3 regions of the Janthinobacterium darwini genome follow, and region 2 is predicted to be linked to each of the others. Evidence: predicted binding sites of a transcription regulator. Region 2 holds the regulator's gene; each other region holds the start of a gene.
The links. Region 2 encodes FNR, which switches genes on or off when oxygen is low (the NO sensors DNR and NnrR bind a similar motif). Its sites were predicted from a motif close to TTGATNNNNATCAA; they were not measured.
Positions count from the first base shown of each region.

Region 1: the regulator FNR is predicted to act here: its motif matches at 983-996, upstream of ACQ4WZ_RS16975 (universal stress protein).
Region 3: the regulator FNR is predicted to act here: its motif matches at 1,886-1,899, upstream of ACQ4WZ_RS16755 (KamA family radical SAM protein).

Region 1 covers NZ_JBNYXX010000002.1:340,143-343,419, forward strand. Annotated here, with positions in the region: gene ACQ4WZ_RS16965 (M56 family metallopeptidase) at 1-287, shown strand, start outside; gene ACQ4WZ_RS16970 (hypothetical protein) at 351-851, shown strand; gene ACQ4WZ_RS16975 (universal stress protein) at 1,161-1,997, shown strand; gene ACQ4WZ_RS16980 (NADP-dependent malic enzyme) at 2,054-3,277, opposite strand, start outside.
Region 2 covers NZ_JBNYXX010000004.1:348,784-352,060, reverse strand. Annotated here, with positions in the region: gene ccoG (cytochrome c oxidase accessory protein CcoG) at 1-794, shown strand, start outside; gene ACQ4WZ_RS22865 (FixH family protein) at 849-1,373, shown strand; gene fnr (fumarate/nitrate reduction transcriptional regulator Fnr) at 1,377-2,135, opposite strand; gene ACQ4WZ_RS22855 (response regulator) at 2,375-3,277, shown strand, end outside.
Region 3 covers NZ_JBNYXX010000002.1:291,824-295,100, forward strand. Annotated here, with positions in the region: gene ACQ4WZ_RS16750 (MFS transporter) at 1-385, opposite strand, end outside; gene ACQ4WZ_RS16755 (KamA family radical SAM protein) at 388-1,752, opposite strand; gene ACQ4WZ_RS16760 (cache domain-containing protein) at 2,029-2,487, shown strand; gene ACQ4WZ_RS16765 (methyl-accepting chemotaxis protein) at 2,556-3,277, shown strand, end outside.

The DNA.
Region 1 (3,277 bases), on a different contig from region 2:
AGCTGCTGGCCTTGGCCTACGCATTGCTCGTGCTCATGCCGTGGAACCTGCCCCTGTGGTGGCAGTTGCACCGGCTGCGCTTTGCCATCGAAGTCGATTGCGACGCACGCATGCTGGCGCACGGCCACGCGCTGCGCGACTATGCCATCGTCCTGCGCCAGCACGGCCAGTATTATTCGGGGCTGACGGGCGCCTCGCCTATCGTACTGAACGCCCCGCGCGCACTGCGCCGGCGCCGCCATCTGATGGCCAGATTTACCCGGAAGCAGGCGACGAACTTGCTATAGTAGCGGCAACGCCGCGCAGCCCGCCCGCGCCCCGGTTCCCACCTTAGAAATCAGAGAGATACCATGCTTTACCTGCTTGCCATCGTCATCGTCATCGCCCTGCTGTATTACGTCTTCAGCGGCCGCACACCCGTGAAACCGCTGCACAAGCCGCTCGTCTCGGTGCGCCAGTACGTGCCGGCGATTCCTCCCGGTGCCCCTGCACATCACTGGAACGACGAGGGGCGCTTTGCGTCGGAAGTGGAAAACGAATCGATGTACCAGCCCGCCATCGCCAAACTGGCCGGCGAGCACGGCCCTGGCAACGCGGAAGAAAAATGCCTGGCCCTGCTCGTCTGCGACGATGCCAATCCGTTCCAGGACAAGGCCATCGCCGTCTTCATCGATGGCCAGCTGGTGGGTTACCTGTCGCACAACGACGCCCTGCGCCTGCGCCGCAATCTGGGCCGCCAGGACCTGGTGGGCCAGCTGACCTCGTGCGATGCCGTCATTCGCGGCGGCGGGCTGTGGAATGGCAAGCGCCTGTCGTATGCCGTGTGGCTGGACTTGCAGCCCTACAATTAAGTGAACTCCCGCCACGGCCAGCGTTGTTGCGTCACACAAAGAAGTGCCGACACGATGCTGCCGACGCCGATGCAGACCACTGGAAGGGCAAGGAGTTCACGACCATTATCGCTGGCTGCGCCGCGAGCATATTGATGCATATCAAGTAGGTCGGCATTTTGTCGCGATGGGATTGCAAATGACCATGGTCTGTCTCTTTTTGACCCATATCAAGTCCCGCATAAGAAAAACGCCATCCGGCACGGCAATGCTGGACTTGCCCGTGTTGCCGTTCTAGCCTTGTTGCCATCCTGACTACCGAGTGACAACATGGCTTACAAATCCATCCTGGTCCACGCCGACCTGTCGCGTCATGCGCCGCAGCGCATCGCCATCGCGGCGCAGCTGGCGCACGCGCACCAGGCGCACCTGATCGGCGCGGCGATGACGGGCATGTCGCGCTTTACCCTGGAAAACAATCGCGGCATGCGCGGTGGCGCCGTGGCGGCGCAGATTTCAGCACTGCACGGCCAGGCGGAACGGGCACTCGACCAGTTTGAGACGCTGGCGCGCCAGGCCGGCGCCGTCTCGCTGGAAAGGCGCCTGATCGAAGACGATGAAGATGGCGGCATGGCCGTCAGCGCCCGTTACAGCGACTTGACAGTACTGAGCCAGCATGACGACAGCGAGGCATTGCCCGGCGCCATGAGCGACCTGGTGCCCTACGTGATGCTCAACGCGGCCCGCCCCGTGCTGATCGTGCCGCGCAGCGGCCAGTTTGCAGCGCCAAACAACACCGTGGTGGTGGCCTGGGATGGCAGCATGGAAGCGACGCGCGCCATCGGCCACGCCCTGCCCCTCTTGCGCGCGGCGCGCCTGGTAGTGCTGGCCCTGCTGCACCCGCCGGCCGGCCATGCGCAGCCGGCCCGCCATCCGGGCGCCGACATCGCCGCCTACCTGAGCCGCCATGGCGTGCCCGTGGAAGTGCGCCCGGCCGTCGCCACGGGCGACATCGGCGCGGCGCTGCTGGCCATGGCCGCCGAAGTGCATGCCAAGCTGCTGGTGATGGGCGGTTACGGCCACGCGCGCTTCCGCGAAATTTTATTGGGCGGCGTGACGGAAACGGTGCTGCGCCAGATGACCTTGCCCGTGCTGATGGCGCACTGACGTAAAAAAGCCGCGCCACCCTGGCGGATGGCGCGGCTTTCAGGAAGTGCTAATGATCAGACCTTGCGTTGTGCTACGGCATCAACGACACAGAGTGCCGTCATGTTGACGATGCGGCGCACGGTGGCCGATGGCGTCAGGATGTGCACGGGCTTGGCGCAGCCGAGCAGGATCGGGCCCACGGCGATGCCGTTGCCGGCTGCCGTCTTCACCAGGTTGTAAGCGATGTTGGCCGATTCGATGTTCGGCATGACCAGCAGGTTGGCGTCGTTCTTCAGTGCCGAGTTTGGCATGATTTTTTGACGCAGCTTGCTGTCCAGGGCCGTATCGCCGTGCATTTCGCCGTCGATTTCCAGGTCCGGCGCGCGTTCCTTGATGATGGCCAGCGCGGCGCGCATCTTTTGCGCCGAGGCACTGTCGCTGGAACCGAAGTTCGAATGCGACAGCAGGGCCGCGCGCGGCGACAGGCCAAAACGGGTCATCTCTTCGGCGGCCATGATGGTGATCTCGGCCAGCTGCTCGGCATCCGGGTTTTCGTTGACGTGCGTGTCGACCATCACCAGTTGGCGCTCCGGCATGATCAGTACGTTCATCGCCGCGTAGACATTGCTGCCGGCGCGCTTGCCCAGCACCTGGTCGATGTATTTCAGGTGCAGCTGGGTAGTGCCGAAGGTGCCGCAGATCATGCCGTCAGCATCGCCCTTGTGGATCATCATCGAGCCGATCAGGGTATGGCGGCGACGCATTTCCAGCTTCGCGTATTCCTCGGTGACGCCCTTGCGGCTGGTCATGGCGTAATACGTGTTCCAGTAATCGCGATAGCGCTCGTCGAAGTCCGGGTTGATGACGTCGAAGTCGACGCCTTGCTTGAGGCGCAGGCCGAACTTCTGGATGCGCGCTTCAAGCACGGGTGGACGGCCGACCAGGATAGGACGCGCCAGTTTTTCATCGACCACCACTTGCACGGCGCGCAGCACGCGCTCTTCTTCGCCTTCGGCGTAGACGATGCGTTTGAGTTCGGCCGGAGTGGACTTGGCCATCAGGAACAGCGGCTTCATGAAGGTGCCGCTGCGGTAGACGAATTGCTGCAGGCTGTCCGCGTACGCTTGCAAGTCCTTGATCGGACGCGTGGCGACGCCCGATTCCTCGGCTGCCTTGGCGACGGCCGGGGCGATCTTGATCAAGAGGCGAGGGTCGAACGGCATCGGGATCAGGTATTCAGGACCGAACGACAGGTTGCTGATGCCATACGTCGTGGCCACGATGTCCGACTGCTCGGC
Region 2 (3,277 bases):
GCAACGCAGGCTGGCTGCGCGAGCAGGTGTGCAAATACATGTGCCCCTACGCGCGCTTCCAGAGCGCCATGTTCGACCAGGACACCCTGATCATCACTTACGATGCCAAGCGCGGCGAACCGCGTGGCGCCATCAGCAAGAAGGCCGGCAACAACGACAAGCTGGGCGACTGCATCGACTGCACCCTGTGCGTACAAGTGTGTCCGACCGGCATCGATATCCGCAACGGCCTGCAGTATGAATGCATCGGCTGCGCCGCCTGCGTCGACGCCTGCAACAGCGTGATGGACAAGGTCGACCGGCCGCGGGGACTGGTACGCTACAGTACCGACCATGCGATGGAAAACAACTTCAGTTCGAAGCAGATCCGCCAGCGCGCCATGCGCCCGCGCGTGCTGATCTACACTTCCATCCTGGCCCTGATCATCATCGCCGTGTGTACTTCGCTGGCCCTGCGCACGCCCCTGAAAATGGACGTGATCCGCGACCGCGGTTCGATGGGACGCGAAGTGGAAGACGGCATGATCGAAAACGTTTACCGCTTGCAGATCATGAACACCTCGGAGCAAACCCAGCATTTTAAAATCAGCGCTTCCGGCTTGCCGGGCCTGACCTTGCTGACGCGCGAAGAAGTGACCTTGCAGCCGACGGAAACGCTGGGCTGGCCGATCCGCCTGCGCGTGCCGCACGGCGTGGGCGAGAAGGGCTCGAACAAGATTGCGATCGAATTGCACTCGCTGGACGACCCATCGTTGCATGTGCGTGAAAGCGCGGTATTCATCGTACCGCGCTAATGTAGGAAGGCCAGTCCCCGGATGGGGATTGGCCGATTAAACAGGAGAAATATCATGTCCGACAGTCTCAAGCTGCAAGCCCCCGTTGCCCCGTGGTACAAGCATCGCTGGCCATGGCTGCTGATGATCGGTCCCGGCCTGTCCGTGGTCGTCGGCAGCTTCATGGGCTATATCGCGTTTACGCAGCCTGATGCGCTGGTGGTGGGCGATTACTACAAGCAGGGAAAGGCGATCAACCAGGACTTGCGGCGCGATACTGTCGCCAGCGACCTGGCGATGGATACCAGCCTGTCGTATGACGTGGCGTCAGCGCGCCTCAGTGGTTCCGTGCACAGCTTCGGCAAGGCTTACCAGGGTCCGCTGCAGCTGCATCTGGCGCATGCGACCTTGCCGGAAAAAGATATCAAGCTGCTGGTGCAGCCCGATGCGGCCGGCAACTTCTCGGTAGCGCTGCCGATGCTCGAGCGCAGCCGCTGGCAAGTGCTGGTGGAAAACGACAAACGCGAGTGGCGCCTGTCCGGCATCTGGACCTGGCCGCTGCAGCGCAGCATCGCGCTGCACGCGGATGAAGAGCTGTAAGACTTACTTGCAGACGTCCGTACCGGCCGTAATGGCCTTCAACTTGGCCGGCTGCAAGATCTCGATCTCGCGGTTGGAGACGCGCAGCCAGCCTTCCTTCTTGAATTTGGACAATAAGCGGCTGACGCTTTCGATGGTCAGGCCCAGGTAGTTGCCGATTTCCTCGCGCGACATGCGCAGCTGGAAATTGCTGCCCGAATAGCCGCGCGCCTCATAGCGCGAGGCCAGGTTGACGATGAAGGCGGCAAAGCGCTGCGTCGCCTGCATATTGCCCAGCAACAGCATGACGCTTTGCTCGCGCGTGATTTCCTGGCTCATCATCCGGTGGAAATGGCGCAGCAGGGTAGGCATACTGCCCAGCAATTGTTCCAGGCTGGAAAACGGGATTTCACACACTTCGCTATCTTCCAGCGCTACCGCATTACAGTGGTGGCGGTCGGCGCTGATGGCGTCCATGCCCAGCAGTTCTCCTGCCATCTGGAAGCCCGTCACCTGCTCTTCGCCACCCGGATTGATCTGGTACGTCTTGAAGTGCCCCAGGCGGATCGCGTACAGGTTCTGGAACGAGTCGCCGATGCGGAACAGCGAGGCGCCGCGCACGATCTTGCGGCGGCGGCCGATGATCTGATCCAGCCTGTCCATGTCGCCCACATCGAGGCCCATCGGCAGGCACAATTGATGCATGCTGCAGGTCGAGCATCGCGCACGCAACGCTTCCACGGTCACTGTGGGCAAGGTGGGAGTGAGGAGCGCTTCAGTCATGTCGGTACCTTTTAGAAAATGCAATACCGAGTTTACTGCATACACGGTTGCCGTGTGCCAATTTCACCCCAATTGCGCTGAATAAACGACGTTCTGACTTTAATTATATGGCAACATCGTCAAAAGCCCTTGCAGCGAGGGCAATTTGCGCGGCACCGCTTGCCAAGTTGATGTATTGATAGGAAAATTCCTGACAGCATTATCTGCCGCCTGTGCCGCCCGGTACTGAAAAGGAAATCATGAAGCCTCTCGGCATCAAAGCAAAAGTCGCCTTGGCCACCAGCCTGACCTCGATCGCCATGATCGCACTGGTCACCATGATCCAGTTGCAGCACATGCGCGCTGACTTCACGCGAGTACTGCTGAGCCAGCAATCTGCCCTGATCACCCGCACCGCCGCCGAGCTCGACGACAAGCTGGGCATGCTGCTGCAAATCGTCACCCTGACGGCCAGGCAGCAGCCGCCGGAATTGATCGCCCAACCCGCCAAGCTGCGCGAATACTATTCGCGCCGCTCGATGCTGGTGCTGTTCGACGACGTGCTGGTGCTCGATGCGCAAGGCGCCATCGTGGCCGACATGCCGCTGGTCACGGGCCGCGCCGGCATCAATGTTGCCGAGCGCGAGTATTTCCAGACCGTCCTGCGCACACGCCAGCCCATGATCACCGAGCCGATGCTGGGCAAATCGAGCGGCATGCCCATCGTGCAGATGGTGGCGCCCGTGCTCACCGCCGATGGCCAGGTGGCCGGTGTGGTGATCGGCGTGCTGCGCCTGTACAAGGACAACCTGCTGGGGCGCCTGCGCTCGGAAAAGATCGGCAAGAGCGGCTATTACTTCATTCTCACGCGCGGCGCCGTGCCGCGCTACGTGCTGCACCCCGATACCAGCCGTTTGCTGCAGCCGCGCCAGCCGAACGCCAACCTGACGACCACCCAGATGCTGAAGGACGATGGCGAAGGCAGCATGGTCAGCACCAACAGCCGCGGCATCACGGCCGTCAACAGCTTCAAGCGCCTGAAATCGGTGAACTGGCTGCTGGCCGCCTCGCTACCCATCGAGGACGCCTTCGAACCGTTTGATGGCGTGCTGTACCGGCTGGTGCTGTGGAGCATCCTCGCTTCGCTGCTGGCCGCTTTTGTT
Region 3 (3,277 bases), on a different contig from region 2:
CTTTCACGGCGGCCATGAAACAGCCGCCCAGGCCCGCCCCCATAACAGCCCGTGCCAAAATCAGCTCGGCAAAGCTGTGGCCCCGGCTGAACAGCCACACGCCCAGGGCCGCCAGCGCCAGCAGCCACAGTTGCACCGTGCGGGGGCCGTAACGGTCGAGCGCCATGCCGATCGGCAGTTGCACCAGCGCAAAGGCGAGAAAAAAGGCGCTGGTCAGCAGGCCCAGTTGCGCTGGCGTCAGGGCGACAGAGGCCAGCAATTCCGCCGTCAGAACGGCATTGACGCCGCGCAGCAGGCACGACAGGTAATGACCGAGCGCAAACGGCAGGAATACCAGACAAAACACGGCCACGCCGGAACGGGAAGACGCGTCGGCGCCGTGCATGCTCAGGCGGCCTGTGCCAGGCGGATGATTTTATGCGGCAACTGCGGCATAGGCTCATCCGTTTCAAAGAAAAACCTGGCGTGGCCGAACGCGGGCTTTAAATCGTCCATCCACGTCGCTTCCGCATCGAACTTGGCATAAAACGGCCGGCGCACCCAATCCGGATTGCGCGCCTGCAAGAATTGCAGGGCAAACAGTTTTTCGCCGTTGATGCTGACGATGCCATCGATGACGACCTTGCCGTGAAAGGCACTCATGGACGGGCCGCGCACCGTGCGCGACAGGCCCGACACCATCTGGTAAGCGGCCTGGAAAATTTCATGCGCCTTCGCCAAGGGCAACTCGAAATAGCCGCGCGGCCCCGTGTCCCGTTCGACAAACATGTAATACGGAATCGCTCCCAGGCGCGTGCCCGTCTGCCACAGCTCCGCCCAGCTAGCCGGGTCTTCATTGATGTGGCGGATCAGCGGCCCCTGCATGCGCAAGGTGGCGCCCGTGGAGACGATGCGTTTCACCGCTTGTTGCGCGATGTCCTGGCGCAATTCCACGGCATGGCTGTAATGGCCCATCACGGCCAGGTTCTTGCCCGCCTTGACGATGCGCTCGAACAGGCGCAGCAAATCGTCCGCATCGCGGTCGGAGACAAAGCGCTGCGGCCAATACGCCACTGCCTTGGTGCCGATGCGGATGTTCTGGATGTGCTCCAGGCCCGGCTCCAGCAGCGGCTCCAGGTAGGCTGCCAGTTGGCGCGTATTCATGATCATCGGGTCGCCGCCCGTGATCAGCACATCCGTCACTTCCGGATGCAGTTTCAGGTAGGCGGCCAGCTCATGCGATTCGCGCGCATCGAACTTCATGTCGTCCATGCCGACGAACTGGGGCCAGCGGAAGCAGAAGGTGCAATACGCGTGGCACGTCTGGCCCGCGCTGGGGAAAAACAGCACCGTTTGCGCATATTTATGCTGCAGGCCGCGCACGGGTGCATCGTTGATTTTCGGCACGTTATGCGTCATCTGCCCGGCCGGATGGGGATTCATGCCCAGGCGGATACCATGCACATAGGCATCGATGGCGGCCTTGTCACGCTGCACCAGCACCAGATCGCGCAAGTGGGCGTACTGCTCGGGTGGCAGCATGTCGCGGTGGGGGAAAACGAGGCGGTAGATGGGATCATCAGGAATATTGTTCCAGTCGATCAGCTGGTCGAGCACATAGGCATTGGTGCGAAACGGCAAGACGTGCGAGACCACTTGCACGGCGACACGCTGCTCTTCCGGCAGCCATTTCCACTGCCGCGCCTGATGTATGGTTTGCCGCGTGTACGGCTTGAACTTGGGTGGAAACGGCTCGGTAATGAGTGCGGACACGATAGTCTCCTTGCCTATAAATAGCGATAACTTTCATGAAATTGGCCCTATATCGGTCAATTGCAGCCCCCTCAGGCAACGCCTGCTCGGCATGCTGTGAAAGTCATGATAATTCTTGCCATACAGAACCAAATTGCCACATATCAACAAGCATGCCGATACCTGGCTCGCTGCCTACAAGCAACTCTTTAGTTTGTTCCATCGCAATTTGATGGGGCCCTCGACGACGTAAATTACGGCTTGGCAACACATCCCTCGACATCACAAGGAGCTGTCATGAAACGCTTATTCACGGGTAGCCTGCTGTGCCTGGCATTTGCCGGCGGCAGCGTCAATGCCGCAGTCGAAGCAACGGAAAAAGACGCCATCGCCATGGCCGAACGGGGCGCCGCCTTCATGAAGGCGCATGGCAAAGAAGAGATGATGAAGAAAATCACGGCGAAAGACCCCGACTTCGTGCAAGGCTCGCTGTATGTGGACATGCGCGACATCAAGACGGGCATCGTGCTCGCCCACCCCATCAATGCTTCCATCGTGGGCAAGGATTTGACGGACGTGCCTGACGCGAATGGGAAAAAATATCGCCGTGAAATCATCGAACTGGCGCAAAAGCAGGGCAAGGGCTGGGTCGACTACCAGTACAAGAACCCCGTCAGCGGCAAGATCGAGCCAAAGACCACATATATCCTGCGCGTCAACGATGTGGTGCTGGAAGCGGGCATCTACAAGAAATAGAACCGGGGTTGCGCGCACGAACGCCGTGCGCCGCCAGCGCTTGGAACAGCCATCGCCAGGAGTCAAGCATGCTCAATACATTACGCATCGGACCAAAATTATTGCTGGCGCCCGCCCTGGTCTTGCTGCTGCTGATACTCAGCTCGACCGGTGCCTGGTATGGCATGGTGCGGCAAAATACATCGCTGGAAAACATGGTGCGCGTGCGCATCACGCATTTGAAGGCGGCCGCCGACATACTAGGCGAGGCCAAGCAGGTGCACGGCAATATGTACCAGTTGCTGTCATGGACGAATGGCAGCTTCGCCAAAGCCCGCATCGACGCGCTGGAACAACAGATCAAGGCGCGCCACGCGGCCATCGGCACCCAGCTGGCCTCGCTGCGCGCCATGGCCACGGGCGCCGAGCGCACCCTGGTCGATGCCGCCATCACGGCCCTGGCCGGCTATCGCAAGGCTGTACTGGAAACCATGGAAATGGCGCAGATGGATCAGTCGATCGCCACCAATTCCATGCTCAAGGCGGAAACGCAATTCGGCCAGTTCAATACGCAGTTGGCGCAGCTGTCTGCCCTGGAAACGACGCTCAGCCGCCAGGCCCATGCGACGGCCAGCGCCGAGTTTCGCAGCCTGGGCTGGAGCCTGCTGCTGACCGTTCTGCTCTCCATCCTGGTCTCCATCGTGGTGACCATGCTGGTGCGGCGCGCCATGCTGGTGGAAATCCGCGGCATCGCCGACGCCGTGCAAGACTTGGCGGCGGGCAAGCTGATGTCCGGTGCGCCCAAGCAGGG